Regions from separate parts of the Nocardia sp. NBC_01499 genome, predicted to be linked through region 4. Evidence: riboswitches for the same ligand, from Rfam matches in the RefSeq annotation. Region 4 holds a riboswitch; each other region holds the start of a gene.
The links. Region 4 has a riboswitch for S-adenosylmethionine ahead of OG203_RS39330 (amino acid ABC transporter permease). Riboswitches for the same ligand answer to the same signal wherever they lie in the genome.

Region 1: another riboswitch for S-adenosylmethionine. It lies ahead of OG203_RS27730 (rhodanese-like domain-containing protein); the one in region 4 lies ahead of OG203_RS39330 (amino acid ABC transporter permease).
Region 2: another riboswitch for S-adenosylmethionine. It lies ahead of OG203_RS19910 (bifunctional o-acetylhomoserine/o-acetylserine sulfhydrylase); the one in region 4 lies ahead of OG203_RS39330 (amino acid ABC transporter permease).
Region 3: another riboswitch for S-adenosylmethionine. It lies ahead of OG203_RS22980 (aminotransferase class V-fold PLP-dependent enzyme); the one in region 4 lies ahead of OG203_RS39330 (amino acid ABC transporter permease).

Annotation. Positions count from the first base shown of each region.
Region 1 is NZ_CP109426.1:6,059,930-6,067,377, reverse strand. Features, by position in the region: gene OG203_RS27755 (DJ-1/PfpI family protein) at 1-71, shown strand, start outside; gene OG203_RS27750 (MarR family winged helix-turn-helix transcriptional regulator) at 124-585, shown strand; gene OG203_RS27745 (HAD-IIA family hydrolase) at 663-1,421, opposite strand; gene fgd (glucose-6-phosphate dehydrogenase (coenzyme-F420)) at 1,803-2,813, shown strand; gene OG203_RS27735 (O-succinylhomoserine sulfhydrylase) at 2,865-4,079, opposite strand; gene OG203_RS27730 (rhodanese-like domain-containing protein) at 4,132-4,548, opposite strand; SAM riboswitch class IV at 4,563-4,679, opposite strand; gene OG203_RS27725 (hypothetical protein) at 4,743-5,189, opposite strand; gene OG203_RS27720 (FAD-dependent oxidoreductase) at 5,528-6,916, shown strand; gene OG203_RS27715 (amidohydrolase family protein) at 6,976-7,448, shown strand, end outside.
Region 2 is NZ_CP109426.1:4,306,409-4,313,856, forward strand. Features, by position in the region: gene OG203_RS19895 (NADP-dependent isocitrate dehydrogenase) at 1-79, opposite strand, end outside; gene OG203_RS19900 (MFS transporter) at 385-1,881, opposite strand; gene OG203_RS19905 (TetR family transcriptional regulator) at 2,014-2,733, shown strand; SAM riboswitch class IV at 2,785-2,895, shown strand; gene OG203_RS19910 (bifunctional o-acetylhomoserine/o-acetylserine sulfhydrylase) at 2,989-4,326, shown strand; gene OG203_RS19915 (homoserine O-acetyltransferase) at 4,365-5,483, shown strand; gene OG203_RS19920 (TetR/AcrR family transcriptional regulator) at 5,513-6,166, opposite strand; gene OG203_RS19925 (oxygenase MpaB family protein) at 6,331-7,281, shown strand; gene OG203_RS19930 (DUF3017 domain-containing protein) at 7,354-7,448, opposite strand, start outside.
Region 3 is NZ_CP109426.1:5,028,009-5,035,456, reverse strand. Features, by position in the region: gene OG203_RS22995 (hypothetical protein) at 17-205, shown strand; gene OG203_RS22990 (M1 family metallopeptidase) at 211-1,545, opposite strand; gene OG203_RS22985 (Pls/PosA family non-ribosomal peptide synthetase) at 1,545-5,459, opposite strand; SAM riboswitch class IV at 5,920-6,033, shown strand; gene OG203_RS22980 (aminotransferase class V-fold PLP-dependent enzyme) at 6,081-7,400, shown strand; gene OG203_RS22975 (flavin reductase family protein) at 7,414-7,448, opposite strand, start outside.
Region 4 is NZ_CP109426.1:8,635,116-8,642,563, forward strand. Features, by position in the region: gene OG203_RS39325 (amino acid ABC transporter ATP-binding protein) at 1-149, opposite strand, end outside; gene OG203_RS39330 (amino acid ABC transporter permease) at 146-1,219, opposite strand; SAM riboswitch class I at 1,408-1,502, opposite strand; gene OG203_RS39335 (hypothetical protein) at 1,917-2,618, shown strand; gene OG203_RS39340 (glycosyltransferase) at 2,622-3,764, opposite strand; gene OG203_RS39345 (LppM family (lipo)protein) at 3,811-4,557, opposite strand; gene OG203_RS39350 (carotenoid biosynthesis protein) at 4,654-5,553, opposite strand; gene OG203_RS39355 (phytoene desaturase family protein) at 5,636-7,201, opposite strand; gene OG203_RS39360 (GNAT family N-acetyltransferase) at 7,232-7,448, opposite strand, start outside.

The DNA.
Region 1 (7,448 bases), 2.6 Mb from region 4:
ACTCCGATCCGGCGGGCTGGGCCGTTCTCGCCGAGTACGAAGCGCAGCGGTCGGCGGCGCACGCCGGATGAGGAAGAATCGCACGGCGATCCGATCGAATGGCCGGATCGCCAGGAGGTGCACGTGACTCGGAACGAACAGGAGCTGTTCGCTACGGCCGCCATCACATCATTCCGATTGAACGGGCAGTTCCTCGCGATCGCCGAAGAACTGGCCCGCCCCGCCGGGCTCACCGCGGCCTGGTGGCAGGTGCTCGGCGCGGTGCTGTCCGAACCGCTGCCGGTGGCTGGCATCGCCAGGGATATGGGCATCACCCGGCAAAGCGTGCAACGGATCGCGGATCTGTTGGTGGACAAGGGTCTTGCCGAGTATCGCCCGAATCCGGCGCACCGCCGCGCGAAGCTCGTCGCGGTCACCGACGCGGGCCTCGCGGCGGTGCGCCGCATCAATCCACAGCACGCCGTGGTCGCCAAGCGGCTGGTCGACGAACTCGGCTACGACCAACTCGCCGCGACCGTCGACGCCTTGACCGAACTATCCGCCGCACTCGACGCCATCACCGACGGCCAGAGCAACGAGACCTGAGCCGCTCGGCCATATCCCGTCGTCACGCGAGCTAGTCGGCAGAGTTCCTTGGTGCGTCTGACTAGCAATCACGCGATCTAGTCGGAGAAGGGCTCTTTCGTACGCCCGACCAGATCGGCGACGGAATCGATCACCATCGTCGGCCGATAGGGGTACGCCTCGACCGACGCACGGGTCGAAATGCCGGTGGTCACCAGAATCGTGCGCATCCCCGCCTCCAGCCCGGAGATGACATCGGTATCCATCCGATCGCCGATCATCACCGTCGACTGCGAATGCGCCCCGATCCGGCGCAACGCCGAACGCATCATCAGCGGATTGGGCTTGCCGATGTAATACGGGTCGCGGCCGGTGGCCCGGGTGATCAGCGCGGCGACCGAGCCGGTCGCCGGCAGCGAGCCGTCGCGGGACGGGCCGGTCGGGTCGGGATTGGTCGCGATGAAGCTCGCGCCGCGCTCGATCAGGCGGATCGCGGTGGTGATCGCCTCGAAGGAGTAGTTGCGGGTCTCGCCGAGCACCACGTAGTCGGGGTTGCTGTCGGTGAGCACGTAGCCGATCTCGTGCAATGCCGTGGTGAGCCCGGATTCGCCGACCACGTAGGCGGTTCCGTTGGGCCGCTGCTCGTCCAGGAAGGTGGCGGTGGCCAGCGCGGAGGTCCAGATCGCCTCCTCCGGGATGTCGAGCCCGGTGTGGCGCAGCCTGGCCTGCAGGTCGCGCGGGGTGCGGATGGAGTTGTTGGTCAGCACCAGGAACGGCGTCTCGTTGGTGCGCAGCTCGGCGAGGAACTCGTCGGCGCCCGGCACCAGTTGGTCCTCGTGCACCAGCACACCGTCCATGTCGGTCAGATAGGACAGGATCGGTTCATCAGTCACCAGACAATTGTCCCACTAGAGACACAGCCGGACGGAGTCCGTCCGCAAACCGCGCATGGCCGGAGCGAATGCGGAGGTACGCCTACCGGACACCTCCGTGGGGGGAAGTCCGACTCGATGCGACCCTTCGCACACCCTCGGGTGCCGCTGACTATGGTCGAAGACGGCCGTATGACGTATATGCGAAAAGCGCGGGACAGTGCTCGAATGATCGCCGAGGCGCGGGAACGTTCGCGATCCCGCGCCGGTTGAAGCGAGACATGACCGCAGCGTGTCTGCGGCCGACAACGGTGTGCGGGAACGCCCGCACCGCAGGTGTGCAGCGAAGCGACAGGAGTGGCGCACATGGGTGAGCTCAAGCTCGGATACAAGGCGTCGGCGGAACAGTTCGGGCCGCGCGAACTGGTGGAGATCGCGGTGCTCGCCGAGGAACACGGCCTCGACAGTGCCACGGTGAGCGACCACTTCCAGCCGTGGCGGCACAAGGGCGGGCACGCGCCGTTCTCGCTGGCCTGGATGGCCGCGGTCGGCGAGCGCACCAAGCGGATCCAGCTCGGTACCTCGGTGCTCACGCCGACCTTCCGATACAACCCGGCGGTGATCGCGCAGGCCTTCGCCACCATGGGTTGTCTGTACCCCGACCGGATCATGCTCGGTGTCGGCTCCGGTGAGGCGCTCAACGAGATCGCCACCGGGTACAAGGGCGAATGGCCGGAGTTCAAGGAGCGTTTCGCGCGGCTGCGCGAGTCGGTCGAGCTGATGCGCGCGCTGTGGACCGGCGACCGGGTGGACTTCGCAGGCGAGTACTACAACACCGTCGGCGCGTCCATCTACGACGTGCCCAAGGGTGGTATCCCGATCTACGTCGCCGCGGGCGGGCCGCTGGTCGCGCGCTACGCGGGCCGCGCGGGTGACGGCTTCATCTGCACCTCGGGCAAGGGCATGGACCTCTACACCGAGAAGCTGATGCCCGCCGTCGCCGAGGGCGCCGCCAAGGCAGGACGCACCGTCGATGACATCGACCGGATGATCGAGATCAAGATCTCCTACGACACCGATCCCGAACTGGCACTGGAGAACACCCGCTTCTGGGCTCCCCTGAGCCTCACCCCGGAACAGAAGCACAGCATCACCGACCCGATCGAAATGGAGGCCGCCGCCGACGCCCTCCCGATCGAGCAGATCGCCAAGCGCTGGATCGTCGCCAGCGACCCCGACCAGACCGTCGACCTCATCAAGCCTTACCTCGACGCAGGCCTCAACCACCTCGTCTTCCACGCCCCCGGCCACGACCAACGCCGCTTCCTCGACCTCTTCCAGCGCGACCTGGCCCCCCGCCTCCGCGCGCTGGCCTGATCCAACGACAAAGGCTCCACACGTGTGCACCGTGTGGAGCCTTTGTCGTTGCTAGCTCAGAGCGTGGTCGAGGTCGGCGAGGAGGTCCGCTACGTCCTCCAGCCCGACGGAGATGCGGACTACGCCGTCGGAGAGGCCGATGGTGGCTCGGCCTTCGGGGCCCATCGCGCGGTGTGTTGTGGTGGCGGGGTGGGTGATCAGGGATTTGGCGTCGCCGAGGTTGTTGGAGATGTCGACGATGCGTAGGCGGTTGAGGACTTCGAAGGCGCGCTTCTTGGCCTCGTGCGCGGGAGCGTTCAGCTCGAAGGTGACGACGGTGCCGCCCGCGCTCATCTGGCTGGTGGCAAGGTCGTGTTGCGGATGTGATTCCAGGAAGGGGTATTTCACCCAGCTGACGGCCTTGTTGGTCTCCAGGAAGCGGGCGATGCGCAGTGCGGATTCGGTCGAATGTCGCACGCGCAGCGGCATTGTCTCCAAACCCTTGAGCAGCGTCCACGCGTTGAACGGGCTCAGCGCCGGACCGGTATGGCGCATCAGCGTTTTCACCGGACCGTCGATGTAGTCCTTCGCGCCGAGGATGGCGCCGCCGAGCACCCGGCCCTGGCCGTCGATGTGCTTGGTGCCCGAGTAGACGACAACGTCGGCGCCAAGGTCGAAACCACGCTGCAGCAGCGGAGTGGCAAAGACGTTGTCCAGCACCACCTTCGCGCCCGCGGCATGTGCGAGCTCGGTAACCCGGCGCACGTCGACGAGGGTCTGCATGGGGTTCGCCGGTGTCTCGAAGAACACCGCCTGAGTGGGCACCGACAGCGCCGCTTCCCACTGGTCCAGATCCTCGCCGTCGACGAAGACTGTCTCGATGCCCCAGCGCGGCAGGATCTCGTTGCACACCACGAAGCAGGACCCGAACAGGCTGCGCGCGGCCACAAGTCGATCACCGGCGCCGAGCAGCGCGCCCAAAGCGGTGAATACCGCGGACATTCCGCTCGCGGTCGCGAAACACGCCTCGGCGCCGTCGAGCAGCCGCATCCGCTCCTCGAACATGGCGACCGTCGGGTTGCCGTAGCGGGAGTAGACGAAATGCTCGACGTCGCCGGTGAACGCGGCCTCGGCGGCCTCGGCGCTCTCGTAGACGAAGCCCGAGGTCAGGTACAGCGCCTCGGAGGTTTCCTCGAAACCGGAGCGGCGCAACCCACCTCGCACACCCAGGGTCGCGGGGCCGACGCCCTCGGGCAGCGGCTTGTCGAACGCACCACCGGTGATCACGACTGCCTCCCGACAGAGCTCCGCGACAACGCGTCGACCGAACAGCAGCTACTCATGACTGCCGCCAAGGCAATCCGAGGGCACGCCAGCCGCTGCCGCCGCGATGTCCGTCCGCGTCGACCGGGCCTTCGAAGCCCTCCAGCACGTTGTACGAGGTGCCGAACCCGGCCTGCGTCGAGGCGATCGCCGCGCCGATGGAGCGCTGCCCCGAGCGGCACAGGAAGATCACCGGGGCCGCCGGATCGTGTCCGTCGAGCGCCGTGACCAGCTGTTCGGTGAACTCGCCATTGCGCGTCCCGGTCGAATCGACCCACTCGATCAGCACCGTCGGGCGCTCGATCGAACTGGTGTCCGGCACGCCGACGAACTTCCATTCGGCCTCGGTGCGCACGTCGACCAGGACGGCTTCGGGATTGTCCCGCAACAGTTCCCAGGCCTGCTGCGGGGTGATGTCACCGGCATAACTCATCTGGACCCTCCTAGAATCCGCACTTGCCGCGCACAGGTTTGACGCGCGGCCAGGTCGTCACCCGGAGCACCCCACCGCGGAGGAGGGTTGCCGACCAGTATTGCCGGGGCTTGACACTGGTTCTCATGACCTTCTGCTGAGATTGCCTTGATCAGGGTCACCCTGTCAAACGGCTGCTCACGGTATGAGAATGCTCAATTACAGACCAGCCATTTGTCCCCGGATCGGGTCAAATTCCAGGTCGCGGTCGCCTCGTCGCCGTCGACCTTGGTGGTGACCGTCGCCTTCGCGCGGTCGCCATCGACGCTCGGATCGACGAGTTTGGTGATTTCCACGGTCTTTCCGCCGCCGGACCGCCCGGCCAGCGGTGACCGTTTCGGGTCGAAGCCGGGGCAGCCCGCGCCTGGTGGGGGCACCGAATCGGTCTTGTTGGACCCCTCGACGAAGTCGCGTACCGCGGCGGCGATCTTGTCCGCTTCTGTGACATTTTTCTCAGCGGGCGACATCAGCCCGCCGATGATGATCCCGGCGAGCACGAGCACCGCGACGACGGCGGCCGCGATGAACGGTGCCACGGAGCGCTTGTCGGTCTGATCGACCTGGATGACTTCGTCTTCCGCGGCTGACTGCTGCTCACTCATAGGACGATGATCCCTGGTCGGCGGCGGTATCCGGCGCCCGCCCCCGCGCGGTGAGCGAAGTCGACTGCGCCACGCCGGGATTAACGACACCCGTTCCGGTGAACCCAGCGAACGGGTCGCGTGGCATCCATTCAGTTCACGCACCGCACCGGGGCCTACCGTCCCCGTCACCGATAGAATCGCAAGACTGCGGCCTGCTGTCATAGCCGCGGCTGGGGTGGCCACGAGCCGACAACTCCAGTGTCCGCATCGTCAGGTGCAACCAGTCAGCGCGTAACTTAGCCTAGGCTAAGGAGTACGCCGTATTTGTTTCTCGACCAAAAGGGTGCGCGTAAAAGATGACCGAACAGAGTGCAGCTAACCGCCCGCTCCGCATCGCCATCGTGGGCGCCGGACCGGCCGGGATCTACGCCGCCGACGCGTTGATGAAATCCGACGCCGAGGTGAGCATCGACCTGTTCGAGCGCATGCCCGCGCCGTTCGGGCTGATCCGCTACGGCGTCGCGCCGGACCATCCGCGCATCAAGGGCATCATCACCGCCCTGCACAAGGTCCTTGACAAGCCGCAGGTGCGCCTGCTGGGCAACATCGACTACGGCACCGACATCACCCTCGATGATCTGCGCACGTTCTACGACGCGGTCATCTTCTCCACCGGCGCCAACGCCGACCGCGCGCTCGGCATCCCCGGCATCGGCCTCGACGGTTCCTACGGCGCCGCGGACTTCGTGTCCTGGTACGACGGCCACCCGGACGTGCCGCGCACCTGGCCGCTCGACGCGGAGAAGGTCGCCGTGCTCGGCGTCGGCAATGTCGCGCTCGACGTGGCCCGCGTGCTCGCCAAGACCGGCGACGAGCTGCTGCCGACCGAGATCCCGCCGAACGTCTACGCGGGCCTCAAGGCCAACAAGGCGCTCGAGGTGCACGTGTTCGGCCGCCGCGGCCCGGCGCAGGCCAAGTTCACCCCGCTGGAGCTGCGCGAACTGGATCATTCGCCGACCATCGAGGTCATCGTCGATCCCGAGGACATCGACTACGACGAGGGCTCCGAGGCCGCGCGCCGCCACTCCAAGCAGGTCGACATGATCGCGAACACGCTGGAGCAGTGGGCGATTCGCGACGTCGGCAACCGCCCGCACAAGCTGTTCCTGCACTTCTTCGAGTCGCCCGCCGAGATCATCGGCGACGACGGCAAGGTCGTCGGCCTGCGCACCGAGCGCACCCAGCTCGACGGCACCGGCAACGTCAAGGGCACCGGCACCTTCAAGGAATGGGACGTGCAGGCGGTCTACCGCGCCGTCGGCTACCTGTCGCAGAACCTGACCAACCTGCCGTTCGACGACCAGGCCGGCACCGTGCCCAACGAGGCGGGCCGGGTGATCGGCGACGAGAACGCCGACGGCGCCGACCGCTACGTCCCGGCCACCTACGTCACCGGCTGGATCAAGCGCGGCCCGGTCGGCCTCATCGGCCACACCAAGGGCGACGCCAACGAGACCGTCGCCTGCCTGCTCGACGACAGCGCGAACTTCACCCCGGCCGCGCAGCCGGAGCTGGACGCCGTCACCGAGTTCCTGGAGAGCAAGGGCATCCCGTTCACCACCTGGCAGGGCTGGTACCGCCTCGACGCGCACGAGCGCTCGCTGGGCGAGCCGGAGGGCCGTGAGCGCGTCAAGGTCGTCGAGCGCGAAGACATGCTGCGGGCCAGCGAGCCGCACAAGGTCTAGGCCGACTCGCTGTTAGGTCCGCGACAGCGGAAAGACTCGCACTGAGGCATTCTGTACAGGTGTTCGATGCCCATCTCCACATCTTCGATCCGCGGTTCCCGCGGTTCGAGAACGAGGGCTACCTGCCCGGCTCATTCACCATCGCCGACTATCGAAAGCGCATGTCGCGCTTCGATGTCGGCGGCGGAGCCGTGGTCAGCGGGTCCTTCCAGAGCACCGACCAGACGTATCTGAAGGCGGCCCTCGCCGAGCTGGGCGAGGGCTGGGTCGGGGTCACCCGGCTCGACCTTGACGCCACCGACGACGAGATCATCGAACTGGACCGGATCGGCGTGCGCGGCCTGCGGTTCAACCTCAAACGCGCCGCCGCCGACATCACCGGCATGACACTGCAGGCCCTGCGCGCCCATGAACTCGTCGGTTGGCATGTCGAGGTGTACATCGACGGTCAGATGCTCGCCTCGCTGCAACCGGTCATCTCCAAGCTTCCGGTCTTCGCGATCGATCACCTCGGCATGTCCGACGAGGGCCT
Region 2 (7,448 bases), 4.3 Mb from region 4:
TGATGAACTGCCAGATGATCCGGGTCATCTCGTCGCCGTCGAGTTCGACGACGGTACCTTCAACCTTGATTTTGGACATGGATCTTCGTGTCCTCCTAGGATGGTGCCCTCATTGCACGGCCAGGTGAACACGCTTGTGAGCGGACCCCAGCTGTTCCAACAGACAACGTATATGCCCCGCGTTGTCCGCGAGACGAGTGGTCAAACAAGACAAGCGTACTGCTGCCGATGATCGTGGTGTGCGGGCAGCCCCCCGAGTGAGAAACCCCACGAACTTACTGACTGGTAGGTCATTTGCGCAATTCGCAGGTCGCCGCCCGCAACGACCTCGGTCCGCGCACCGCCGAGCTGGCGATACGCGGACCGAGGGGTACTACTTCGAGATCAGACTCCGACGTGCACCGGGCGCGCCCCGTCCTCGGAACCCTCGATCAGGTTCTCCGGCCGGTCCCTGATCATCAGCGCGATCACCGGGACGGCGGCAAGGAAGAACCCGGCGCCGACGTAGAACGCCACGTCGTAGCTGTGGATCGAGGCGCGGGCGATCAGGTTGTCGATCGTGGCATGGCTCTCCGCATAGGACTTGGCCGTCTGCACCGAGATGGTCGTCAGCAAAGCCGTGCCGACCGCGCCACCGACCTGCTGCGCCGCGTTGAGCAGCGCACTGGCCACGCCGGAATCCGCCTCCTCGACCTGGTGCAGCGCGACGGTCTGCATGCCGACGAACAGCGGGCCCATGCCGAGCGCGATCAGCACCTGCGCGGGCAGCACGCTCGACGCGTAACTGTCGCCGAAGCCGAGCTGAGCCAGCCACAGCAGGCCGAGCACGCCGAGCACCGCACCGGCCACCATCAGCGGGCGCGGGCCGAGCTTGGGCAGCAGCGCGCTGGTGATACCCGCGGAGATCGCGATACCGGCCGGGAAAGGCAGGAACGCGAAGCCCGCCTTCAGCGACGAGTAACCGAGGGTGATCTGGAAGTAGTAGCTGAGGAACAGGAACATCGCGAACATGGCGATCGGCACAAGCAGCGCGGCGAGGAACGCGCCGCCACGGTTGATCTCACCCGGAATATGCAGCGGCAGTAGCGGATTGGCCGAGCGACGTTCGATGACGACGAAGGCGATCAGCAGCGCGGCACCGGCGACGAGCAGGCCGAGGGTGCTGCCGGACAGCCAGCCGTCCTCGGCGGCGCGGCTGAAGCCGTACACGATCGCGATCAGGCCGAGCGTCACGGTGACCGCGCCGGGCACGTCGTAGCCGCCGGTGCGCGGCGTCGGCACGTCCTTGACCACCCACGCCAGCGCGCCGAGCAGGGCGAGCAGCGCGATCGGGGTGTTCACCAGCAGGCACCAGCGCCACGACGCGTACTCGGTGAGCGCGCCACCGGCGATCAGGCCGAGCGCGGCGCCACCGGCCGAGATGCCGGCGAACACGCCGAACGCGGTGGCCCGTTCGCGGGCCTCGGTGAAGGTCACCGACAGCAGCGACAGCGCCGCGGGCGCGAGCAACGCCGCGAACGCGCCCTGCAGCGCGCGCCCGGCGAACATCTCCGCGCCGTTCTGCGCGAGACCGGCAAGTGCCGACGCGGCGGCGAAACCGACCAGGCCGATGATGAACATCCTGCGTCGGCCCAGGTAGTCGGCCAGCCGACCACCGAGCAGCAGCAGGCCGCCGAAGATCAGCGTGTAAGCGGTGAGCATCCATTGCTTGTTGCCATCGCTGATGCCGAGATCCTGCTGGGCGAATGGCAGCGAGATGGTCACGATGGTGGCGTCCAGAACCACCATGAGCTGGGCCAACGCGATCACGCCGAGTGCGAACCAGCGTGCCGAACTGCCCTTTCTTACCGGAACTTCTACTGCTGTCGCAGTCTCGGTCACGTCGTCTCCTCATCGTAGGAAGTGCGTGGCTATCCTGTCACTAGCCGACATTTGTCGTCAAGAGAAAAATGTCGTGATGCGACATTTGACGGTTACGGACACGAAAACACTAGGTTGCGATAGGGTGTGCACATGCTCGAGTCACCGACGCCGACGGGCGCGAGTGCCGCAGCGGAAACTCCTGCGAGCGCCGCGCCGAACGCCAATCCCGGCCTGCGCGAACGCAAGAAGCAGCAGACCAGGTTGCGGATCATCGAGGTCGGGCTGAGCCTGTGCGACACACAGGGTTTCGACGCGACGACGGTCGAGCAGATCGCCAACGCCGCCGACGTCTCGCCGCGCACGATCAACCGGTACTTCGACAGCAAAGAGGACATCGTCCTCGGCCCGGTCCAGGACTTCGGCCAGGCCGTGGCGGAGGCGCTGCGCCAACTCCCGGTCGACGGCAACGAACTGGAATCGCTGCGCAAGGCGTTTCTGCACGTGATCGACCGAGCCGTGCACGAACCAGCGGGCGGCCCCATCTCGTTCCGGCAGTTCCAGCAGATGCAGCGGATCGTGCGCAGCAGTCCCTCGGTGAGCGCGCGCAGCCTCGAACACGCCGACAGCAAGAACAGGGCGATCGCCGCGGCGGTCGCCGAACGACTCGACACCACACCCTGCGCGCTCCCGGTGCGGCTGATCCTCGGCACCTGGCAGCTCATCGGCCATCTCGCGATGGAGTGCGGCGAGAGCATGTTCGACTATGACGATCTGCGCGCCGCGGCCGCGGCGGGCCGGAACTCTTTCACCGCGGCGTTCGACGAGTTCCGTCGCGTCTGCGGCGGCGCGCGGACCAGCGCGTCGGACTGAGTTCGCCGATAGGTTTCGGCCGTCGCGCGACGGCCGGTTATGATGCCCTCAGGTCATGAGTGCCAGCGCGAAGCCCCGGCTTGCTGGACGGCAACCCTCCAGCAGCGGTGGGGTGCTCCGGGTGATGACCGGGCTCTCGAAGGTCGAGAGCAAGCGCGCTTTCAGGAGGTTCCCGAAATGTGTTGTTGTCCTTCGCCCATATCCCGATAACCCTTGTAGTTCTGGCGAACAACCTTTTCCTTTGGAGCAAAGCTCATGAGTGATTCCACCGTGCCCGCGGCCGATGTCGATCCCACCGCGCAGTGGTCCTTCGAGACCAAGCAGGTGCACGCGGGACAGGCACCCGACGGCACCACCGGTGCCCGTGCCCTGCCCATATACCAGACCACCTCGTACGCCTTCCGCGACACCGATCACGCCGCCGCGCTGTTCGGGCTCGCCGAGCCGGGCAACATCTACACCCGGATCATGAACCCGACCCAGGACGTGGTCGAGCAGCGCGTCGCCGCGCTCGAAGGCGGTGTCGCCGCACTGCTGCTCGCCTCCGGACAGGCCGCGGAGACGTACGCGATCCTGAACCTGGCCGCGTCCGGCGATCACATCGTGTCGAGCCCGCACCTCTACGGCGGCACCTACAACCTCTTCCACTACACGCTGCCCAAGCTCGGCATCGAGGTGTCCTTCGTCGGCGACCCCGACAACCTGGACGAGTGGCGGGCCGCGATCCGGCCGAACACCAAGGCGTTCTACGGCGAGACCATCGCCAACCCGAGCAGCGCCATCTTCGACATTCCCGGCATCGCCGCCATCGCGCACGCGGCCGGGCTGCCGCTGATCGTGGACAACACGGTCGCCACCCCGTACCTGATCCAGCCGCTGGCGCACGGCGCCGACATCGTCGTGCACTCGGCGACCAAGTACCTCGGCGGGCACGGCGCCGCGGTGGCGGGCGTAATCGTCGACGGCGGCAACTTCGACTGGACGGTGACCGACGCGAAGGGACAGTCGCGCTTCCCCGGCTTCACCACCCCGGACCCGAGCTACCACGGCGCGGTATTCGCCGACCTCGGCGCGCCCGCCTTCGCGCTCAAGGCGCGCGTGCAACTGCTGCGCGACCTCGGCGCGGCGATCTCGCCGTTCAACGCGTTCCTGATCAGCCAGGGCATCGAGACGCTGAGCCTGCGGGTCGAGCGGCACGTCGCCAACGCCAAGGCGGTGGCCGACTTCCTCGGCACCCAGCCGGAGGTCACGAAGGTCATCTACGCGGGTCTGCCGTCGTCGCCGTGGTACGAACGCGCCAACCAGCTGGCGCCCAAGGGCCCTGGCGCGATCGTTTCCTTCGAGCTGCGCGGCGGTGTCGATGCGGGCAAGAAGTTCGTGGACGGATTAGCCCTGCACAGCCATGTGGCTAACATCGGAGATGTGCGCTCTCTCGTGATTCACCCCGCGTCGACCACACATTCGCAGCTGACGCCCGGCGAGCAACTGCTCGCGGGTGTCACTCCGGGCCTGGTCCGCTTGGCCGTGGGGATCGAGGGCATCGACGACATCCTTGCCGATCTGCGGGCCGGTTTCGCGGCGGCGGCGACGTGACATTGAGTACCGAACCGAGTTTCGCCCGTTCGTCCGGGGTGGCCCTGCCACCCTCGGACGGGCGGCTCGGCATCATCGCCATCGGAGACGTGAAGCTGGAGAGCGGCGCGGTCATTCCGCAGGTGCACCTCGCGGTGCAGCGCTGGGGTGAGCTCTCCCCCACGCTGGACAACGTCGTGCTGGTCGAGCACGCACTGACCGGCGACTCGCACGTGGTCGGCCACCCGGACGACATCCATCAGCTGCCCGGCTGGTGGGACGGCATGGTCGGCCCCGGCTGTCCGCTCGACACCGACGAGTGGTGTGTGATCGCGACGAACGTGCTCGGCGGCTGCCAGGGCAGCACCGGGCCCTCGACGCTGGCACCGGACGGAAAGCCTTGGGGCGCACGGTTTCCGGAGATCTCCATCCGAGACCAGGTGGCCGCCGAGGCGGCGCTGATCGACCGGCTCGGCATCGAGCGGCTCGCCGCCGTTGTCGGCGGGTCGATGGGCGGCATGCGGGTGCTGGAGTGGATGGTCGGCGCGCCGGACCGGGTCGGCGCCGCGCTGGTGCTCGCCGTCGGCGCCCGCGCCACCGCGGACCAGATCGGCACGCAGACCACCCAGATCGCGGCGATCAAGGCCGATCCGGACTGGCAGGGCGGCGACTATCACGACACCGACCGCGCGCCGATGACGGGCATGGGCATCGCCCGGCGCATCGCGCACCTGACCTATCGCACCGAGGACGAGCTCGACCACCGGTACGAGAACAGCGCGCAGGGCGCCGAGGATCCGTGGCGCGGCGGCCGGTACGCGGTGCAGAGCTACCTGGACCATCAGGCCGACAAGCTCTGCGGGCGTTTCGATCCGGCCACCTATGTGCTGCTCACCGAGGCGATGAACCGGCACGACATCGGCCGCGGCCGCGGTGGGGTGCGGGCGGCCTTGGCCGCGACGCCGGTGCCGTGCGTCGTCGGCGGCGTCGACTCCGACCGGCTGTACCCGCTGCGCACGCAGCAGGAACTCGCCGAGGGATTACCTGGCTGCGACGGACTGGAGATCGTGCACTCGCGCGACGGGCACGACGGGTTCCTCACCGAAGCCGCGGCGGTATCCAAGCTGCTGACCGAAACCATGCGATTGGCCCAGCAGAGCCGTCAGCCCATCCGCTGAATCCACCTCGAGCGCAGCACTTTTCGCGGTTAGTCGGAGGTGGGGGCGCCGACCAGTAGTTGGACGATGGCGTGGACGAATCCCTGGAGGCGTTCGCGGGGGTATTCGTCGGGTTCGCTGACGGCTAGGCGGCCGAGCATCTCCGCGACCTGCAGTAGCGAGTTGGTGAGCAGACCGGAATCCACTCCGGCCCAACGGGGTTCGAGTGCGGTGCCGACGCGGACCAGCGCTTCGGCCTGGTCGAAGATGCCCGCGCGGGATTTGCGCAGCGCCTCACGGTATTCGTCGGGGGCGTTGCCCGGCCCGGCCAGGATCAGTCGCCAGCGGGTCGGATTCTCCAGTGCCACACCGACGAACGCCTCGACGGTGGCCGAGGCGGCGACGACCGGGTCGGCGCCCATCAGGTCGGTCGGCAGGGTCTCGGCGACCTGTTCGAGGCCGCGCTCGCGCTCCCGTTCCAGCAGTGCCGCAACGAGTTCGGCGCGAGTCTTGAAGACGGTGTAGAGCACCGGCTTGCCGACGCCAGCCTCCTGGGCGACCGCCTCCATGCTCAGCTCGTGCAGTTCCACCCGGCTCAGCACCGCGAAGGCAGCATCGAGCAGCTGGGCCCTGCGCTGCTCCGGCGGCAGGCGCGGTGCGTAGCGCCGACGCGGCCGGTCCGCCGCGGCGCGCGATGTGGTCACTGCCGTCTCACCTCCATGCGGTCCATCCTGACAGCATCCCGGCCTCGATCCCGAATCCTTCCGATCACAAATGCTACGCAACCGTTGTATTCACTGCACGCAATTGCTACGGTTGCGTTGTATTCAACCCCGGTGCCGGGGCGATCACCGCAAAGGAGCACGTGATGCACTTCGATCCGACCACCCTGCGCCGGGACGACTACGGGTTCTTCGGCCCCGATTCGCCGAGCTGGAAGGTCTGGACCGCGCCGACCGCGGTCATCGGATTCCAGCGGGCCGTCGTGCTCGAGCACTTCGACCCGTTCCTCACCGCGGCCGTCGCCGATTCGCGCGGCATCTACAGCGACCCGCGCAAGCGCCTCGATCACACCTTCTCCTACTTCCTGATCGCCGCGATCGCCGACGGACGCACCGCCATCCAGGCGGCCGAGCACCTCATGCGGATCCACGCGCCGATGACCGGCATCGAACCGATCAGCGGGAACCGCTACAGCGCGAACAGCCCGGAAACCCAGCTGTGGATCCACATCACCGGCTGGCATTCGGTACTCAAGGCCTACGAGATGTTCGGCCCAGGGCTGACACCGGAAGAGGAAACGCGTTTCTGGCAGGAGTGCGCGGTCGCGGCCGAGCTGCAGACCTGCAAGCCCGAGGACGTGCCGCGCTCGCGCGCCGAGGTACGCGAGTACTTCGAGCGGGTTCGCCCGCGCCTGTGCACGTCCGAGCGGGCCGAGGAGGGCATGCACCACCTGCTGTGGACCTCACCGCGCAACGGTGCCGGGCTCTCGTATGCCATTGGCAGCAGGCTGCTTTCGCTGGCGTCGGTGTCGACGCTGCCGAAGTGGATGCGCAAGCTCGGGCGGTTCGATCGGCTCGGCATCGTCGATCTCGCGGTGCGGCTGCCCGCGAAGGTGCTGGTGTGGGGATTCACCCGGTTCAACTCGTTCGGACTGCTTGTCGCGGCGCCGTTCATCGCGCCGATGGCGGGCCAGATCCTGAAGGAGCACATCAACGCGGCGGCGCCGACCAGGCTCGAGACGGTCAGCCCGACGGAGGCACGCGCGTTGTACGGCAGTCGATCCGGGCGCGCCGCGCTGGTCGCCGAGCCTGCCTGAGTTTCGCCGATTCGCCCGCCGCATCGAGGGGTGCGGCGGGCGAATCAACGAAATAGCCTCTGCCGCAGGCGACTAGCCCACGCCCAAGGTGTTGATGGTTGCGGCGATGAAGACGATGGCGGAGCCGAGCAGGGTCAGCGCGCCGACGTCGAAGGGCTTGCTGCGCA
Region 3 (7,448 bases), 3.6 Mb from region 4:
CGGGCAAGCTGCAACCATGAGTGATTCATTGAAGGACCGTGTCCGCGCGAAGCTCCTACGCCAGCTCGCCGAGGACGGCGCACCGGACACCGAACAGGATGATCCCCGCCAGCTCTCGGTCGAATCCGACCTCGAAGCACTCAACGGTGTCCCCGACAACGACCCCCTCGTCGAAGAACTCGCCTCGCGATACCTGGTGTTCTGACCGAACTACGCCGCCGAAGGCGGAAGCTGCGGCAGCGGCTTCTCGATCAACCAGCTGTCCCACAGCGGCCGCAGCGGAATCGGGCTGTAATGCCCGGCCAGATCGGTGAACTCCTCGGTACTCACCGAGGCGTGGCGATAACGAATCGTCCACTCCCGCAACAGATCGTAGAAGGCCAGATCGCCGAGCTCGAGGCGCAACGCGTGCAGCGTGAGCGCGCCGCGCTTGTAGACCCGATCGTCGAACATGTGCTGCGGCCCCGGGTCGCCGACGGCGATGTCCTGCGGCTGCCTGGCCAGATTGTGCCTGGCCGCACGCGCGAGCTGGTCCGCGGTCGGGCCGCCCGCCGCCTCGGACCAGATCCATTCGGCGTAACAGGCGAAGCCCTCGTGTAGCCAGATGTCGCGCCACTGCCGGATGGTCAGGCTGTTGCCGAACCACTGGTGCGCCAGCTCGTGCGCGACCAGCCGTTCCGCGCCGCGCCTGCCGTCGCAGTGGTTGGCGCCGAAGATGGAGATGCCCTGCGCCTCGATCGGGATCTCCAGCTCGTCATCGGTGACGACGACGGTGTACTGCTCGAACGGATAGGGCCCGAACCGTTCGGTGAAGATGTCCATCATCTGCGGCTGGCGGGCGAAGTCGTGGTCGAAGTTGGCGCGCAGCCTGGCCGGGGCGACGGCATGCATGGGCACCGCGTTGGCCGGTGCGACGATGCGGTGCTTCTGATACGGCCCGACCTGGATGGTCGCCAGATAGGTCGACATCGGTTCGGCCTGCTCGTAGACCCAGGTGGTCTGGCTCGCCTTGACCTGCTTGCGCAGCAGTGTGCCGTTGGCCAGCGCGTAGTACGGACTGTCGGTGGTGATCGAAATCCGGTAGCTGGCTTTGGAACTCGGATGATCGTCACACGGGAACCAGGACGCCGCGCCGTTCGGCTGGCTGGCAACCAGCGCGCCCTCGGTGAGCTCTTCCCAGCCGACCGCGCCCCACGGTCCGCGCACCGGCCGAGGCACACCGGCGTACTGGACGACCAGCGAGAGCACCCCGCCCGCCGGAATCCGCTGCTGCGGCGTGATCACCAATTTGCCGCGCTGGTGGGTGTATTTCGCGGCCTTGGCACCGTTGACGAACACCTTCGACACGGTGAGGGCCTGGGATAGATCGAGCGAGAAGCGCGGCTGCACAGCGGTACTCACCGCGGTGATCTCGGCGCGGCCGGCCAACCGGTTGCTCGACACCTTGTAGGTGAGGTCGAGCTCGTACCGCGATACCCGGTAGCCCCGATTTCCGTTCTGCGGCAGGTATTCGTCGATGGGCGCCTCGTAGAACTTGTCCGGCATCAGCGGGCCGCTCCCGGGTCGCCTCCGAACCAGGGCGCGATCGGGTTGCCCCACCAGCGAGTCGACGGGGGAACGGTGTCGCCGCGCATGACCAGCGAGGCGGGGCCGATGGTCGCGCCCTCGCCGATGGTCGAGGCGGGCAGCGCGACGCAGTGCGGGCCGAGCGTGGCACCCGCGCCGAGGGTCACCGTGTCCATGGACATGATGCGATCGTGGAAGAGGTGGGTCTGCACGACGCAGCCGCGTTCAACGGTCGCGCCGTCACCGAGTGTCACCAGGTCCGCCTCCGGTAGCCAATAGGACTCGCACCATACCCCGCGGCCGATCTTGGCACCGAGTCCGCGCAGCCACAGGTTCAGCACCGGTGTACCCGTCGCGGCGCGCGCGAACCACGGCGCGGCAACGGTTTCCACGAAGGTGTCGGAAACCTCGTTGCGCCACACGAACGAACTCCACAGCGGATGTTCCTCGGTGCGAATCCGGCCGACCAGCAACCACTTCGCGGCCACCGACACCGCACCGGCCAGCGCGCCCGCGCTCAGCAGCACCAGTCCGCTGAGCAGCGCGGTGGCCAAATGGCCGAGGTGCTGCGCGAGCCAGGCGAGGGTGAACAGCACGCCGAGCCCGATGGCGAAGGTGACCAGCACCGGCACCAGGCGGCAGGTTTCCACGATGCCGCGCGCGATCCGCAGCTTCGGCGGCGGATCGAAAGTGCGTGCGGTGTCCGAGCTTTCCGGTGCGCGGCGCAGCCGCACCGGCGGGCTGCCAAGCCAGGACGAGCCGGCCTTCGACTTGGACGGTGCGGCCGAAAGGACCGCGACCAGACCGTTTTTCGGCACCCGACGACCCGGTGCGGTCATGCCCGAGTTGCCGAGGAAGGCCCGCTTGCCGACCTTCGCCTCGCCGATGCGCAGCCAGCCGCCGCCGAGTTCGTAGCTGGCGATCATGGTGTCGTCGGCCAGGAACGCGCCGTCGGCGACGGTGGTGAACTTGGGCAGCAGTAGCACCGTGGACGCCTCGACGCCCTGGCCGATCTTCGCGCCGAGCAGGCGCAGCCAGATCGGCGTGAGCAGGCTCGCGTACAGCGGGAACAGGAAGGTGCGCGCGGAATCGAGCAGTCGTTCGGTGGACCACACCTGCCAGCCGGTCCGGCTGCGCACCGGGTGATAGCCCTCGCGCAACCGGAAGCTGAGCAGTCGTACCAGGATGATGGTGATCGCCGCGTACACCGCGAGGCTGAGCAGCGTCGCGACCGGCAGGATCGCGAAGGCGCGGCCCAAACCGCCCGCGAGGGTGCGGGTGTCGCGGATGAACCAGGCGATGAAGAGGCCACCGGCGCCGATGCCGAGGATGGGTACCGCGGCCAACGCCATCGAGGTGATGCCGAAGATCGCCACCCAGTGTGCCGCGCGATCGGGCGTGTGCCCCGGCCAGCGATGATGTGCTTTACCGATTTTCGCGGCAGGCGAGCCCGCCCACTCCTGCTCGGCCTTGACCTTGCCGGATACCGCGGAGCCCGGCGAGATCTCGGCGTTCTTACCGATTCTGGTGCCGGGCAGCAGGATCGATCTGGCGCCGACCACCGCACCCGGTCCGATGGCGATCGGGCCGAGGTGCACGACGTCGCCGTCGATCCAGTAGCCGGACAGATCGACCTCGGGTTCAACGCTGCAGCCGTCGCCCAGTTCGAGCATGCCGGTCACCGGCGGGAGGGTGTGCAGGTCGACGCCCTTGCCGATCTTGGCGCCGAGCGCACGCGCGAACGGCACCATCCACGGTGCGCCCGAGAGGTTTTCGGCACCGCTCGCCTCGGACAGGCGCACCGCGGCCCACAGCCGCAGGTGCACCGAGCCGCCGCGCGGGTATCGACCGGGTTCGACGCCGCGCAGCAGCAGTCGAGCGCCGACAACGCAGATCCCCATCCGGCCTGGGGGCGAGATGAAGAGCAGGAACGCCACCAGCGTCCACCACCAGGACAGCTGCGGCAGCCACGGCAGCGAGCCGGACCAGGCCGCGATATTGCCGACGATGGCAAGCCAGGTGAGCCACTGCAGGCCGGTGAGTGTGGTGAGTGGAATGGTGGCGAGCACCTGCGCCCACTGGGCGGGCCGCGGTGTCGGGCGCACCACGCGCTCCTCGACGGCGACGGCCGGTGTGCTCTGTTCCAGCAGTTCCACCAGTGCGCCGAGGCGGGGGTGGTCGTAGAGGTCGGCGACGGTGATCTGTGGATAACGCGCGCGCAGCGCGGTGACCATCTGGGCCGCCGCCAGCGAGCCGCCGCCAAGGTCGAAGAAGTCGGCGTCGAGGTCGGTGACCTCGCCGCCGAGCACCGAATCCCACAGTCCGGCAACCCATTGCGCGGTGCCGGTCAGATCGCTGTCGTCGTCATCGGTGTTGTTCGGCAGCGGCCAGGGCAGCGCGTTGCGGTCGACCTTGCCCGAGGTGCGGGTCGGCAGTTCGTCGACCACCGCGAGCCGGGGGACCAGCGGCGCCGGAAGTTGTTCGGCGAGTTGGGCTCTGGCCGCCTTGCTGTCGAAATCGGGGCCGGTTCCGGTGAGGTAGCCGACCAGGATCTTGTTGCCCGCCTTGGTCGTTCGGATCGCGGCGGCGGCGCCGGTGACGCCTGGCAGGTGTTGCAGCGCGTTGTCGATCTCGCCGAGTTCGATGCGGCGGCCGCCGAGCTTGATCTGGTCGTCGGCACGGCCGAGGAAGACCAGACCCGCGCTGTCGTTGCGGACCAGGTCGCCGCTGCGGTAGGCGCGCTCCCAGCCGACCGAGGGCAGCGGCGCGTACTTCTCGGCGTCCTTCGCGGGATCGAGGTAGCGGGCCAGGCCGACGCCGCCGATCACCAGCTCGCCGGATTCGCCCTCGCCGACCGGGTTTCCGGCCGCGTCGATGACGACGAGGTCCCAGCCGTCGAGCGGCAGCCCGATCCGGATGGGCCACGTGCCGTCGAGCAGCGCGGTGCAGGCGACCACTGTTGCCTCGGTGGGGCCGTAGGTATTCCAGACCTCGCGATCCGTATCGCCGTTGCCGGCAAGACGTTCCGCGAGTTCGGGCGGAACGGCCTCGCCGCCGAAGATCAACAGCCGGACCGCGTCCAGCGCCTCGGCGGGCCAGGTCGCGGCCAGTGTCGGCACGGTCGAGACGATGCTGATTTCCCGGCGAACCAGCCACGGGCCGAGATCGGCGCCGGTGCGGACCAGGTCGCGCGGGGCAGGCACGAGGCAGGCGCCGTTGCGCCAGGCCAGCCACATTTCCTCGCAGGAGGCGTCGAAGGCGACCGAGAGTCCGGCGAGCACACGGTCGCCTGGGCCGATCGGGGCGTCCGGCAGGAAGAGCCTGGCCTCGGCGTCAACGAACGCGGCGGCGTTGCGATGGGTCACCGCAACACCTTTCGGCGTTCCGGTGGAGCCGGAGGTGAAGATGATCCAGGCGTCGTCGGCGGGGGTCGGCAGGGTGCTGGTTCGCGCGTCGGCCGGATTGTCTTCGGCCGCACGGATTCCCGCCGCTGTGGTCGCGATGCCAGCCGCCGTCACGATCGCGGTGACCTGCGCCTCGCCGAAGACCAGCTGGGCCCGCTCGTCCGGGTCGTCGGCGTCGACCGGCACATAGGCGGCGCCGGAGTACAGGACGGCGAGGATGGTCAGGTAGAGCTGGCGAGAACCCGACGGCATCCGCACGCCGACCCGGTCGCCGGGTCGCACGCCCGCGGTGGCGAGCCTGGCCAAGGTCTTCTCGATCTCGACGACGAGCTCGAGGTAGCTGAGCACCACGTCGCCGTCGTCGATGGCGGGTGCGTCGGGATGGGTCAGCGCGGTCGCGGTCAGGATGTCGACGAGGGTCCGGGCCGGTGGCGTGTGCGCGGTCCGTAATAGGGGATCAACCGTCACATCAACCTGTGGCTGGAGCATGACGCCCTGCCCACCTCCCATTCGACCTGCCTCGCACTTCCCTGGTGTTGTTTGTGTCATAGCTGGGTTACCAGTGGGCAAACACCACGGTGACCAGTTGTCCACGGTACTCGGGGTTGTCGACGTTTGTTGTTCACCGGCGCTGTTCCAGGTTCCCTGGCCGCGGGCGGGGTTGTTGCAGGTCGTGGCGATTTCCGTCGGGCGCGCCGAAGCAATGCCTGGTGGGCGGGTTACCGGGCGAGTTCGCCAGAAGGTCGCTGTGCGCGCCGATGTGATTCCCCTCATCGGCCCGGTGATCTTGCAGCTCAGGGCGTTTCGGACCGGATCGATCAGGCCGCGGAGACGACAGCCGCGGTGAATGCCGAGCGAACGGACACGGCAGTCCGGACACGCGGCGCCGATGGCCTTGGAGATCAGAAACAGTTGACAGCTCGGGGGCGGATCTGCCAATCTCGGGTCAGGTCATGAGTACCAGCGTTCAGCCCCGGCTTGCTGGTCGGCAACCCTCCTCCGCGGTGGGGTGCTCCGGGTGACGACCAGGCCGACGCCCGACCGGGTGCGGCAAGCGCGGACTCGATGAATCTTCTGATGACGAGTCCCAGAGTCGACGGGATTTTCGTGATGACTGCTGTGGTTGCTCAGAACTGTGCCCCCCTCGCCCGGGTTTCCGGTGACGACCTCCAGGTGCCGCTCGTTCAGGGCGGGACGACCACCTACGCCAACTTCGACTATGCCGCGAGCGCACCGGCATTGGCCCAGGTCACCGACCGGGTGCAGCAGCTGCTGCCGTTCTACGCGAGCGTGCACCGCGGTGCCGGTTACGCCTCGCGGATCTCCACCGAGTGCTACGAGGCCGCCCGCGGTTCGGTGAGCCGGTTCCTCGACGCGGCCGACGATCAAGTGGTGGTGTTCACCCGCAACACCACCGACTCGCTGAACCTGCTCGCGTCCTGCGTGCCCGGCGACACCGTGGTGCTCGACATCGAGCATCACGCCAACTTCCTGCCGTGGACCAGGCACGGCCGTCGCGTTGTGCAGGCCGCGGCCACCGTCGAGGAGACCATCGGACGGCTGGTCGCCGAGCTGTGCAGCAAGCCGGCCGCGCTGCTCGCGGTGACCGGCGCCTCCAATGTCACCGGCGAGGTGCTGCCGCTCGAACGCCTTGCCACCATCGCTCACCAGTGCGGCGCCCGCATCATCGTCGATGCCGCACAGCTCGCGCCGCACCGGCGAATCAGCCTGCGCGACACCGGCATCGACTACCTCGCGTTCTCCGGCCACAAGCTGTACGCGCCGTTCGGCGCCGGCGTGCTCGTCGGCCGCCGCGACTGGCTCGACAACGCCGAGCCCTACCTCGCCGGTGGCGGCGCGGTCCGCGAGGTCACCACCACCGGCGCCGAATGGGCACCGGCCCCGCAGCGACACGAGGGCGGTTCGCCCAACGTGCTCGGCGCCGCCGCGCTCGCCGCCGCCTGTGATGCCCTCTGTGAGATCGACGCCGAAACCCTCGCGGCCAACGAACATCAGCTCGCCGACCGGCTGCGCGACGGCCTCGCCGCCATCCCCGGCGTCAACCTGCTGCGCATCTGGACCGACGCCCCCGACACCGTCGGCATCGTCGCCTTCACCCTGGACGGTTTCGTCCCCGGCCACGTCGCCGCCTACCTCTCCGCCGAGCACGGCATCGGCGTCCGCGACGGCCGCTTCTGCGCCCACCCGCTGCTCGCCCGCCTCGACCTCGACGGAGCCCTGCGCGCCAGCGTCGGCCTCGGCACCACCCCCGCCGACGTGGACCGTCTCATCCAAGCCATCGCCACCCTCGTGCACACCGGCCCATCCTGGAACTACGCCACCACCCAGGGCCTCTGGAACCCCGCCCCCGAAACCCGCCCCTTCACCTCGCAGGCCCCCACCGGCGCCGCCCCCTGCCTCGTCGGCTAGCGGCCGCGTACTTTCAGTCGCCGAGTTTGGTTGGACGGTGGTAGCGGC
Region 4 (7,448 bases):
CGAAGCAGCGTGGACTTGCCGGAACCGGACGGGCCGATCACCGTGACCACCTCGCCGGAGCGCACGGTCAGGTCGATCCCGCGCAGCACCTCGTGCGCGCCATAGGATTTGCGGACGCCGCGTACCTCGACGGCGGGTGCGGCGGTCATCGGGTCGCTCCTCGTGGTGCGGTGGAACCGGATTCGGCGACCTCGCGCAGCTTCTGCCAGGCCCGCTGGACCGGTGACGGCGGTGGCGTGCGCTGCGTGCCCTTGGCGTAGTGGCGCTCGATGTAGTACTGCGCCACCGAGAGAAGGGTGGTGAGCACGATGTACCAGGCGGTGGCAACCAGCAGCAGCGGTACCACCCGCCCGTTGCGTCCGTAGATCACCTGGACCTGGTAGAACAGCTCCGCGATCGCCATCACCGACACGATCGAGGTGCCTTTGAACAGGCTGATCACCTCGTTGGTCGCATTGGGCAGGATCGAGCGCATGGCCTGCGGGACGACGATGGAGCGGAACTGGCGCACCTTCGGAATGCCAAGTGCGGCAGCGGCTTCCAGCTGACCGGCGTCGACGGAGATGATGCCGGCGCGGATGATCTCGGCCGAGTACGCCGCCTGATGCAGCGCGAGCCCGATCACCGCCGCGGTGAAACCGCTGATCACCCCGTTCACCTCGAAGGTGAAAAACGCGGGGCCGAACGGGATCCCGACCGACAGCGTGTTGTACAGGTAGGCGATGTTGAACCAGAACAGCAGCTGCACGATGAGCGGAATCGAGCGGAACGCCCAGATGTAGCTCCACGAGATCACCCGCAGCACCGGATTGTTCGACAGTCGCGCGATGGCGAGCGCGGTGCCGAGCAGGAAGCCGAGGGCGGTACCCCACGCGGTGAGCTCCAGGGTCACCTTCAGCGAGGCGAGCACCGACTTCGCGGTGATGTACTTCGCGAAAGTCGGCCAATCCCAACCGGGGTTGGTGATCAGTCCGTGGATGAACTGCGCGAGCAGGATGAGCGCGACGGCACTGATCACCCATCGCCACGGGTGGCGCGTCTTGGCGACGGTCGGCGCGGAATCGCCCAGCGCGGTGGCGGATTCGACCGGCGCCGGATCGAGGGCGGCTTCGGCACGGACGGTGGCGCCGGGTTCGCGAGTCGCGGTAGCGACCGGATCGCGGTCGGCGGCGGCGGTAGCGCCGGGTGCTGCGGCATCGGGTGCGGCGGACGCACTCATGTCGAGGTCCTTCGGAAGAACGAACGAAACCGCGCCACATCGGGCCGCGGTCACATCACCCGGCCAGCGACGGGTGCAATAGACTGGCTGCGGGTCAGCCCCGACAGCTCGCGGATGTGACTTTGCATTGATCGATGTGACGGCGGCCCCAACGGGTGCCACGGACAGCGGCGATGATCACTTCGGTTCCTCCATCGGTCCCGGCGGAAGCACCCGCACCCGGTGAACCGGGGGGTTGCTGCGACGTCGACGAGCCAGGTCTCTCGGTCGCTCTGGATGGTTGTCGCCGATCCGGACACCGGACGATGTCAGGGTCGAGCCGAATTATCATGCCCAGCAGGCGAACCCTTGGACAAGGGAAGTAATCACCGTGAGTGTAGATCTTGCCGGGGCCCGGTTTGCCGGGTAAGTCCGATAGCCGGATATACGCTGGCTCAGCGTGATCGGTAGCGGCGTGCGCTCACGTACTCGGGCGGCTCCGCCGGGGAGCAGCATACGGCTTGGTGCGTGCCTCGATATGCGAACCCCGCGAAGTTGCCTCGGATCCGCCGCGATGGTCGCGGTGCTGGAATGACACGCCGATGACTTGCCACAAGCAATACAGCCTGTTCACGGCGTTTGCCGGAGTACCGTCAGCCTTCGATTGCGTCGACGATGAGAAGAGGTCTCCGTGGCCGTGCACCGCCGTCTGACCATAATGTCCGCTGTCGCGACCTGCTCGGTCGCGCTGGCGCTCGCCGCCCCCACTTCGGGTGCGGCACCGACCGTGCCGGGCGTGACCCCGGTTCCGCCCGCCGCGGCGAGCGAGCGTCCCACCCAGACCGGCACCGCCGCGCCGGGCGACCTGTTCGGCGTCTACAACACCGCGATCGATGGCCTGCGCGCGTTCGGCATGCAGCCGTTCCTGTACCCGACCGCGGCCCCGTTCTGCCTCGGCGGCACCTCCCTCGGCCTCGCTCCGGCCGTAGCCGGGGCGGTGCCGGGCCCGTGGCCCAAGACCTCGATCACCATCCCCGGGCTCGACCTGGCCGCCGTCAAGGCCGGGCAGACCATGTTCACCTTCGTCCCCTACGGCCTCGGCCAGGACGGATCGGACACCACCGGCATGCAGGTCGCCTGGATGAACGTGACCAGCGGCCGCGGCGGACTTGCCGCCATGGGCCCGCTGTCCACCGTCTTCGGCGCCATGATCCCCGCCGAAGTCCCGGCCGCCCTGCGCCCCATGGCCGAACGCGCCATCCAGAACTTCTTCGTCGCCGCCCTCCCGATGGGCGGTGTGCGCGCCGTACCCGTCGACACCGGCCAGGGCACCGTGCTCGCCGCGGTCTTCGGCACCGTGGAGAACGGCGGCAAGTCCTGCTTCTTCCTGCCGACGGTGGGGATCACCGAGGTCCCGTAAGTCCTAGGTGCCAGTTATGTTGAGCGTGCGGCCCTTCCAGCTCAGCGCGTCCCGCCGCCGAGCGCGGTGCGAGCGTGCCCACAGCAGTAGGTAAGCGGCCACGGAGAACGGGTGAGCCAGGGCCGCAAGGACATCGGTGCGGGTAATCGGCCCGCCGGTTTCGGTGGAGCGGGCCAGCAGCCTGCCCGTAACGGCGGCTGTGTAGCCCACGACACCGACCCGGCGGACCGCTCCGCAACCACCGACCGCGGCCAGGGGCGGGACCCAATAAGCCAGGGCGGCAAGCGTTCCCACGCCCGCGCCGCCCGCGACGGTGCCGCCGTACGCGGACCACAGCCAGCGGGTGTATCCGGCGTCGAGTTCGGCGGTACCCGCGTACATCCGGGTGCTCGCCATGCGGCCCGCGGCGACGAGAACGGTGGGTTGCCCTGCGCGGCGCAGTGTTCGAGCGATATCGAGGTCCTCGGTGACGCTGGCGGCCACCGCGGCGTGCCCGCCGACGGCGCGGTAGGCGGCGGTGTCGAACACCAGGAACTGGCCGCAGGCAACCGAAGTCGACGGTCGCAGGCTCCGGTTGGCCAGCGAGATCGGCAGCGTCGCGGCCCACGACCAGCACAGCAAAGGCTGCACCAGCGCCTCGGCCACCGACCGGGCCCGCTGCCTCGGCCACGGCGAGACCAGCGCGACCCGCCGCCTGCGCAGTTCGGTGACCGCCGTCGCGACCGCACCCGGTGCCAGCCGCACATCCGCGTCAACGAAGACCAGCACCGGCGTGGCCACGGAGTCGGCCAATCGCGCACACGCGGCAGCCTTCCCGGTCCAGCCGGGCGGCGGGTCGGTGTCATTGCGCAACACCGTGATTCGCGGATCACCACCGGCCGCATCGATCGCTGTCGCGAAGGTGTCATCGGCCGACGCGTCATCGAGGATCACGACGCTCAACCGCGCGACCCCGCGCTGCGCCCGCAGATCCGCGATCAGTCCGGGCAGGCGCGCTGCCTCATCGCGAGCGGGCACGCATACGGTGACCGGATCGATCACCTCGATCGCGGTATCCGCCAGCCGACGCACCGTAATCCGGTTATAGAGCGCGATCCCCGCGCCCACCAACGAGATTCCGGTACCGAGCCACGTCACCTTCACCATCCGGCGAACCGAACCTGGCTGCGGCACAACGTGTGTCGGCTTTCGCTCAGCGGCTCTGCGTGACCGTTTTCCACCAGCGGCTCCAGGACAGCCCGGTGGGCGCGCCCGGTGCGGGCGGGTTCCGGTCCATGTAGGCCATGGTGGCGATGATGGCGGCGACGGCGAGGGTGATGCCGCCGACGATGCCAGCCCAGCCCGCGAAGGAGCGGGTGTTCGGGTCGGCGTAGCTGACCTCGGCGCGCAACGTGGAGACGTCGCCGGCGGGCAGCTTCCACGACACGATGTTGTCACCCTCGCGGTTGCCGTTGGTCTTGGCGACACGGGCCGGGAACGCGATGGTGAACTGCACGTCGGAACCGCTCGGCGGCACGGATTTCAGGTCGACGCGCCCGCTCAGGCTGACCAGGTCGCCGGTGCGCTGGAACTGCATCTGGAACATGCCCTGTGTTTGCTCGGACAGCTGACCGAGCTGGCCGACCTCGCCGAACGACATGTCCTCGAAGAACACCTGGCTGCCAACGTACCCGTCTTGGGTGTAGGGCTCCACCCGCACCTTCGCGGCGAGCGAGTCGGGCGCCTTCAGCTGCGGGCCCTTGTCATTGCCGTCGGTGGGCACGACCGCGGCGACGATCCGACCGGACACCCGGTCGTTGGACGACACGCCCATCGACACCTGCACCCGCAGGCACCCCGCGAGCATGGGCACCAGCATCGCCGCGAGCAGAACGGCCGCGGCGACACGCGCGCCAAGGCGGCGCGTCCGCGGCGACGGTAGTACCGGGGCATCGGGCATCGTGGTGATGGGACTCGGCTGCACGGGGACATCGTGCCAGGCCATCCGTCCAGATGCCCACGCGACGGGCGGAACGAGGCAAGCGATGTGTCTCGGCTAGCCCGCCGGGACGGGTCGCGGGCGGTAAAAGTAGAGGTGGCGAAGCAGCGGGAGGCCGAGCACGCTCAGCCCGACAGCGCCGTAACAGGCCGAAAACGGTAGACCGAGGAAGACGGCGTGCGCGAGCGTCGAACCGAGCCAGGTCCACAGGAAAACGGCCACCGGTACCGCGATCGAGCCGGTTTTCGGTGCTGCGGCGTTCAGCCCCTCTAACAGCCTGTCCAGGCCCACTGACGGACCGGGCGTCGCGCCGACCCCGGCGGCCAGCGGCCCGTCCAAGCCATCTGACGGACCGGGCGCCGCGCGATCCCGCACGGCGAGCAGCCCACCCATGAGCAGCGCCACCGCGAACCAGCCGAGGTAGTTGGTGTACGGAATATCGGCGAGGCCGGGCAGCCCCGAGCCGGTGTCACACCACGTCCACTGCCCGTCGGCGACCATCTGCGGGTCGAGAAAGAGATCCCAGCCGACCGCCCCGGCCGCCGTCAGCCCGATGCGCGACAGCGTGCGCCGCGACACCAGCCCGGCCACCACCCAGACCGGATACAGTCCACCCGTCCAGGCCAGCGGAACGACCAGCGGCACCCCACTCAGCGCGGGCCCCAGTCGATCCACCGCGTACTCGTAACACCCGAACGGCAAGCCCGTTGCGGTGCCGACGATCTCGGCGGCCAACCCGATCCCGGACACGATCACCAAAAACCCGGCCGCATAACGTATCCCGCGCGTCACCGTCGCATGCGCCAACGCCGTCCCCGCCGAAAGCAGCACAACCGCGACCGTGACCCGATCCCGCCCACCCCCCGACGTCAGCGGGTAAGCGATCTGCACCAGGACCAGCGCCACCGCCAAAACAACGGGCCCAAACCGCGCCGCTGTCGCACGTGCGCCACTCACGGCCGCACGCCTTTCGATTTCCCGCACCGGAAATCGCATGCGATTCCAGGTGCGGGAAATCGGAAAGCGTGCGGCGGCACGGTCATCGGCGGCGCAGCAGCGGGAATCGGTTGCGGCGCAGGTCGTGTAGGGCGAGGGTGGCGGCGCTACGGCCGCTGGCGCCCGAGACGCCGCCGCCGGGATGAGTCGACGCGCCGGTCAGATACAGCCCCGGTGCGCCCGGTACCCGCTGTCCGGACAGTTCCGGCAGCGGCCGCCACAGCATCATCTGATCGAGGGACATCTCCACGTGCATCACATTGCCGCCGAGCAGCCCCATCTCCCGCTCCAGATCGACCGGCGTCTGCACATGCCTGCGCAAGATCGAATCGGTGAAACCCGGTGCGTAGGAGTCGACTTCGGCGATGATGCGATCGGCCTCGCGCTCGGCGTGCTCGGCCCAATCGCTGCCGTCGGCCAGCCGGTACGGGTGCCACTGCGCCCACAGCGAGAGCTGATGCTCACCGGGCGGGGCGATGCTCGGATCCAAGGCGCTGAAACTCATCGCAAGCACCACCGGGCGCGGCGGCAGATCACCGGCCGACGCGGCCCCGTGCGCGAGCCGGAGCTGGCGCCGATCGGACACGAGAAACTGGAGACCACGGGCGGATTCGCGCACCGAGCTGCCGGGGTAGTTCGGCAACGACCGGGTAGCGACCCGCACCACCATGCCGATCCCCGGCCCGACCCGAATGCGCCGCCGCCAGTCATCGAGCACGCCCGCGTCGAAACCGCCCTCGCGCAACAGATCCAGCGTGGTCAGCACGTGCGAGCCCGCGATGACGGTGTCGGCGTACAGGTTTCGCCCCGAGGCGGTGCGCACCCGCCAGCCGTCACCGTCGCGCCGCAGAGCGGTCACCGCGTCACCGGCCGTCACCACGCCGCCATCGGAGCGCAGCCGCTGCACCAGCGCCGCGCTCAGCGCGCCGCTGCCGCCGACCGCCCGACCAGGCGGCAGCGTATGCATGAGCGCGGCGAAACCAACCATCGGCGCGGTACCCGGTTCCGACATCGGCGGCCCGGACTGCGCGCCGAACCAAGCCAGCGACGCCTTGAGTCGTTCGTCGTCAAAGTGCGTGTCCAGCAACGCGTCCCCGGATTGCAGGAACTCCCGCGACAGCGCGCTCCCGCCGTCCTTCGCGTCCAGCCCCCAGAACGAGCGCAGCAACCGCCCCGGCGTCGGCGCCCCGCCGAACGCACGCATCACTCTGGCGCTGCGCGGCCCCCACACCTCGACGAAACGCCGATACGCCGCAGCATCACGATCACCGCAGGCGGCCGCGATCGATGCGCAGGTGGAATCCAGCTCGCGATGGAACACCAGTGGCGCGCGCCCATCGCTGCCCGGCGTGAAACCCCAAGGGTCGCAATCGATGTAGCGCAACCCGAAGCGATCGAGCTCGAGTTCCTCGATGATCCCGGTGTGCCGCACCATGATGTGCGCGGACGAGCCGCGATCGACCAGATGGCCGGGAAACCGCTCGACCGTCGACACCGCCCCGCCGAGCACATCGTCGCGTTCCAGGACCTCCACCGCGTGCCCGGCCCGCGCCAGATAACAGGCGGCGACCAGCGCGTTATGGCCCGAACCCACCACCGCGACCGTCACGTGACCCTCACGCAGGCCAAGGCATAACCCTCACAGCGGCAGCCGCCGTCCGAGGATGGCGAACGGCCGATTGTCGCCGGAGAACACGAAATTCCGCACCACGTCGGTGAATTCCTGCCGCCGATACAGCCGCCAGGCCCGGTTGTCCTCCCGGTCCACCTCCGGCGTCGACAGCAGCACGGCCTGCTCCGGCCGATCCCGCAGCAGCCGTTCCAGCAGCGTGGCGCCGATGCCGAGCCCCTGCGCC